One region of the Peribacillus sp. NPDC076916 genome, then DNA from elsewhere that is predicted to be linked to it. Evidence: riboswitches for the same ligand, from Rfam matches in the RefSeq annotation. Region 1 holds a riboswitch; the other holds the start of a gene.
The links. Region 1 has a riboswitch for cobalamin ahead of ACQKFG_RS27625 (hypothetical protein). Riboswitches for the same ligand answer to the same signal wherever they lie in the genome.

Region 1 (3,201 bases):
TTTATGCCGGCAGTGTCCAGAATTTCATTTTGGAAGGTCTCCGATCCTGTTGTATAGATTTCCGGAGCAGGGCTAATTTCAAAGTATGTTTGCTCCTTTTCATCTACAGTTTTCACTTTTTCTTCGACATTTGTAATTTGGGATTTGATATCTTTCACTAATTCATCCCCTTTTTCGGCTACACCCATCACTTTAGCAATCTGCCCGATATCACCATATACATCATCGAAATTTGCCGCAGATTTAATGATGAATACAGGGATGCCAGCATCTTCAAGTGGTTTCAGTGCCGTTTCATCCCCAATGGAATAAGCGATGATGGCATCAGGTTTCAAGGCAATGATTTTTTCTGCATTGATGTTAACGGAGTCTGAAACATGTTCGATATCCTTCGCTTCCTCTGGATAATTATCAAAGTCGGTCACGCCAACGACTTTATCACCCTGTTCAAGGGCAAATAAGATTTCAGTATTGCTTGGCTGAAGTGAAACGACCTTTTCCGGGATTTTCTCGAATTTTATTTTTTTACCAGAATCATCCGTAACGGTATAGTCCTTGATTTCTTCGACCTTTTTACTATCTTTATTATCCTTTGAGGATTGATCATCGTTCACTCCGCATCCGGTGAGGAAAAGCGTAAGCATCAGCATGGAAATCCAACTGAATCCTAGGGTTCTCTTCATTATTTATTCCTCCGTTTTCTTTTTCATTGGTTTGGTTGGGTATGATTTACTTATAAAAGGAATCTCCTTGATCCCCTGTTGCTTATTGACGTAGACTGCCATCACGAATAATACATTTGCAAGCAAGTGAGCGTAATCAAAAAGAATTCCTGGAATTTCCTTTTCTAGACTTACCTTGAGTAAAGCTCGCACGGACTTTTTGGCCTCACTGCGGCAAGTATGCAAAGTACATGCTGCGGTTGATCCTTGTGGAAGGACGAATGTTTCGATTCGATCCCTCACTTCAGCGACATATCGGTCGTAGATTGCACTTAAGCGGTCGAGATCATCGCCGGTAATGGCTAAAATCCCACGGACTGAGCCGTTTAAATGGTAAACCATGGGCAATAATTCCATTAAGTCATGGTATACATCGGGGACGTCCTCAGTAAGCGAGGCGGCCAAGCCGATCTGTGTCGTCAATGAGTCTGTGCGGATTTCAAAATCGACGGTCGATACTGACTCACGCATGTATGGGTAGCATAAAAAACGAAAGTCTTTCTTTGCCATAAATCTTCCTCCTTTTACGTATTGGGTGAATGACCTCCGTATTGCTTTTCCCAGCAAGACAAATAGCCGACCAAGAGTTTTGGTCGGCTTCGGGCATCTATATATCTGTAGTAGAAAAAGATGGGAGAGCCGTACAATCTCCTATCTTCCGAAGAGCATAATACGATGAAAAAAGGCAGGTCTCCTGGCTTGTGCGTCATTTTACTCTAAGAACCTTCCCATTTGGGTTAAATGGCCGGTAGTCGGCGAGCGATTACATCCTCAAATAGTGGTAAACATCTTATTTCATTAGCACTTACAGTTGCGGAAACAGCTTCGGTTTTAAACCGAATTCCCTATTAAGCTGACAATGCAGCACCATTTTCTGCAAGATTCATATTCACTTAGCAACAGTTTACCATACCTTTTTCAATAGACTGCATTAATATTTTTAGACAAATTCGTTTATGGTTTACCGAATATCTAGTAAACTTACAATGTAAGGTTTAATTGGTGCTTAATGTAAAATTTTGATATAGAAAAGGTATGAAATAATGGTGATACTGTGAATCCCGGGAGGTAGAGAATGAATTATAAGCAAGTCAATCAAAAACTGGAAATGGTTCTGGGGAATATCGAAAAGGTGATTATCGGAAAACGGGATATAGCAGAACTAAGTATCGTGGCACTCCTTTCCGGTGGACATGTTTTATTGGAGGATGTTCCGGGCGTGGGGAAGACAGTCATGGTAAGGGCACTAGCAAAATCTATAGGTGCAAGCTTTAAGAGAATTCAATTCACACCTGATTTACTTCCTTCTGATGTTACTGGTGTTTCGATCTTCAATCCTAAGGAACAAGAATTCATTTTTAGGCCAGGTCCGATAATGGGACATATTATTTTAGCCGATGAAATTAACCGGACCTCGCCGAAAACTCAGTCTGCATTACTTGAAGCCATGGAAGAGGCAAGCGTGACGATTGATGGTGTCACAAGGAGATTGGAGAAGCCGTTCTTCGTAATGGCGACACAAAATCCGATCGAATACGAGGGGACGTATCCGCTTCCGGAGGCTCAATTGGATAGATTCCTATTAAAAATGAAAATGGGCTATCCGGGTGTGGGAGAAGAGATAGAGGTTCTTAATAGAGCTCAATACACGGTACCGCTTGATGAGCTGGAAGCCGTCATCACCTTGGATGAATTGATAGAATTACAGGCTGAGGTAAAAGCTGTGATAGTGGATGACACAATAAAACGATATATTGTTGAATTGGCGAATCGAACACGTACTCATGAAGGGGTCTATTTAGGTGTAAGCCCGCGTGGATCGATAGCCTTGATGAAGGCAGCCCAGGCTTACGCGCTGGTCCAGGGCAGGGACTATGTTCTGCCGGACGATGTTCAATATTTGGTTCCATTCGTATTTTCCCACCGGCTTATTTTGAAACCTGAAGCGAAGTATGATGGCTTCGATGCTGGAATGGTGATACATGAAGTTGTGGCGACAACACAGGTGCCTGTAAAGCGGGCTATGACCTAATGCGCAAATTCATCAACATTTTAAGGGGAAATATGAGTGTGGTCGGACTTGTATTACTCATGACCGTTTCCTTTTGCTATGCAATGTTTCAAGGTGGTTTTGTCAGTTGGTTCATTTTTTATTCATTTTTGCCGTTTTCTGTGTACGCTTTGATTCTGCTGTTTTATCCGCTGCATGATTTGATCGTTGAGAGAAAGGTCAATAAAAGGGAATGCCAGGCCGGCGAATCTGTTGAAATAGCATTGACGTTTATCCGTAAAAACCGGCTGCCCCTATTATTTATGGTGGTAGAGGAGGAATTCCCTCAGCGTCTGGAAGATAGGGGATTCCAAAGGAAAGTCATTATCTTTCCGGGATTCAGGCGTACCTTCAGCATGTCATATACCTTGGAAGACATGGAGCGTGGAGAGCATTCATTTCAATCGATCCGCTTTTGGGTTGGGGATT
Region 2 (3,201 bases), on a different contig from region 1:
TTCAATTCACTTGTATTCATGATCAAAATCAATGATCCAATGATAAAAAACGGCAAAATGATTGCAATGTAATTCCAACCTCGCATTGAAACGCTTCCCATCAGCCAGCCGATGATTTGTCTTAATTCATCACCCGTCAGCGCAATCATCAATGAAATGAAGGCACTTAAAAATGAGCTGAAAATGATTCCCGTTAAAATGATCGTTTCCACTTTCATCGATCGATCCATTTTTTTTGCGAAAGTAAGTACGCAAAGCATCGTGAGCACTGAGCATAAGATGCTCAATGCCGGAAGAGTATATAAACCGATGAACGGCAGTGAAATATTCAAGAATATTGTCAATACGGCGCCGACCGATGCTCCTGATGAAATACCCAATGTGTAAGGATCAGCGAGCGGGTTCCGGAGCAGTCCCTGAAAAGCCGCACCCGCAATCGCAAGTGATGCCCCGACTAAACCCGCAAGCAATACGCGCGGCAGGCGGATGTTCATCACGATATTCGTAAGCATCACATCCGGATCAGCAGAAATCGGCAAATGGAAAATCTCCTTGCCGATTATTTGTATAAGTACGGGAATCGGTACTGGCACCGAACCAAAGGAAATGCCTATCGTCATCGCGAATAACAAAATGAACAACGCAATCAAATAAGCAAACGCCCATTTAGTTGTCAAATTGGTTCGGATAGACTGATTTGGCAAGTTCCTCTACTCCCTCTATTAAACGTGGACCGGAACGGGTCACCAAGTCTGAATGGACATCAAAGACTTGGCCATTCTTAATAGCATTTACGCCTTGCCATCCTTTTCGGCCCGTCACTTCACTCACTGAATCTTTCGTATAGTAACCATACGTTGTAATGATGACATCCGGATTTGCAGCAATCATCGACTCTTCATCAATTTTTGCCCACCCGTCCAATTCAGCAGCAGCATTATCCGCTGATATAATGTTAAGCATCTCATTCATGAAAGTATTTTTTCCTGGTGTGTATATTTCTGGTGAAGGCGAAACTTCCACTAAAACGGTCTTCCTATCCGCTTCCTTTATGGATTTGGCCTTTTCTTGAATGTCCTTGAGCTTCGTTTTCATATCCGTAATGATTTCTTTTGCCTTATCATGTTCTCCCGTTGCCTGTCCAATCATTTCAATAGACTCATAGACTTGGTCAAAACTTTGTGCATCATTGACTACAAGGACATCTATTCCAGCATCCTTAAGTTGCTGTAAACCCTCATTTGAATTATGGGCACTTGATGCATGTGCAAGAACAAGATCCGGTTTCATGGAGACAATCAGCTCCGTGTTCATTTCCATTCCGCCAACTTTTTCAATTTCTTTCGTTTCTTCCGGGTAATTATCATTATCGGATACACCAACGACATTTTTACCCAAACCAAGTGCAAAGACCACTTCCGTATTACTTGGTATCAACGAAACGATTTTCTTCGGTTTTTGTTCTATCGTCACTTTTTCCCCAGTTGCATCTTTAATCGTAATCGGGAAAGCTTCGTGTTGAGCATGATTCGTTTGCTGCTTTTCTTTTCCTTCATCAGTAGTGTCACTGCAGCCGACCATCATGCCTGCAACAAGCAACATCAACAGTATCAGACCAAAAATTTTCTTCATTTTCATTCCCCACAATCTTTTTATTTAATTTCTTTCCACTTAATAATCCCGGAAGATGCCCCAAAACAAAAAGCACCTCCCGTTAAACGGAAGGTGCTTGCATGGCAACAATTTCATTACGGACTTCTTTAGGGTCTGCCACACACCTTCCCATCCGCGTAGGTTACAGGTGTACGAATTTTGGCAGGTCTCCTGGCTCATGGTCATCGTCAACGGCACCTTCCCATATCTCATACAGTGGTACACAGCCGTCAGCTCCCATTTACAGTGGCGGGACCGCGTTGGCATTTCACCAACTTCCCTTTTAAGTCATTAAGACACCAAATCGTTCTTATGTATATAATTTTCACTGCCTTCATTATACACCATGTAAGAATCGATTATTATATGATTTTTCTGAACAAGTTCGAAATGACCCGTCCACCTTCAATGATTTGAAGAATTTTCAATTAGTGACGCAAACCCATCGACTGATAACCCGGGTGAAATCCGAACTCTATGCAGGGCATGCATCCCTTGGTCCCTTGAAGCTCCCCCAGGTTCGGTGGTGACTGCCATCTTGTATCCCGCTTCTTCTGACAGCGCTAGACTCTCTTCATTATACCGGCCAACCGGATAGGAGAGCACTGTCGTGTCCTGGTCGAGCATACGGTCGAATAGCTCTTTCGACTGAACCATTTCCGCTTCTTGCTGCACTGCCGTCATGCGGTTCAGCTCCAAATGGTTGATAGTATGGCTTTCGATCGAAATCCCATTCCTGCTCATCTCCACCATTTGATTTTCAGTCAGGTGATGACCTTTATCAATGGACTTCCCGATCATGAAGACAGTTGCTTTCATATCATTTTCCTTTAATATCGGGAAAGCCTCCGTGTAGTTATCTGTATAGCCATCATCAAAAGTAAGCCAGACGCACTTCTCACTTGGCATCCGATTCTCGGTTAAAACGAGGAATGCTTCTTCAGGGGATAATGTATAGTAACCATTCTCCCTAAGCCAAACCATCTGTGCTCGGAATTCCTCAATTGGAACCCGAAGTCCATTCCCTTCAGAAATGCTGTGATACATCAAGATTGGAAGCTGTACCGCGGACTTGGCCATTATCCAGTCTCCCGTATCGATTTGGCCATCCAAATCCTGACCGGTCCCATTCTCGGCCGCTTCCACCACTTCAATGTCATCTTCCGCAATCGGTGCAGCCGTTTTTATGCCTATACCCTCTACAATCCTTTGTGAACAACCAGGTAAAATTAAAATCCCCAGCAATGCCACCATCCATAAAACTCTATATCTTTTCACTATCATTCCCCTAATTTTTTCTAGTATAATAGTATCAGAATACTATTCGATAATAAAGTATTCCATTTAAAGAATTAATAGGAAAACAAAAGGGCATAGCGACCTGCTGAGCATTTATGAAGATTTTTTTCATAAGTATGTGCTATAAGCTTGAAAAGTTTGCCTATAAGAAATATAATAAATAAGTCGTCGACTTAAATATATGTCCCAGTAGCTCAGCAGGATAGAGCGACAGCCTCCTAAGCTGTAGGTCGTAGGTTCGATTCCTAT

Region 2: linked by a shared signal. The riboswitch ahead of ACQKFG_RS16250 (ABC transporter substrate-binding protein) and the one ahead of ACQKFG_RS27625 (hypothetical protein) in region 1 are both predicted to bind cobalamin.

What each region holds. Positions count from the first base shown of each region.
Region 1 covers NZ_JBNNIU010000025.1:13,595-16,795, forward strand. Annotated here, with positions in the region: gene ACQKFG_RS27620 (ABC transporter substrate-binding protein) at 1-683, opposite strand, end outside; gene ACQKFG_RS27625 (hypothetical protein) at 687-1,232, opposite strand; cobalamin riboswitch at 1,390-1,609, opposite strand; gene ACQKFG_RS27630 (AAA family ATPase) at 1,798-2,754, shown strand; gene ACQKFG_RS27635 (DUF58 domain-containing protein) at 2,787-3,201, shown strand, end outside.
Region 2 covers NZ_JBNNIU010000004.1:509,824-513,024, forward strand. Annotated here, with positions in the region: gene ACQKFG_RS16245 (FecCD family ABC transporter permease) at 1-704, opposite strand, end outside; gene ACQKFG_RS16250 (ABC transporter substrate-binding protein) at 667-1,638, opposite strand; cobalamin riboswitch at 1,798-1,970, opposite strand; gene ACQKFG_RS16255 (polysaccharide deacetylase family protein) at 2,059-2,931, opposite strand; tRNA gene ACQKFG_RS16260 (tRNA-Arg) at 3,136-3,201, shown strand, end outside.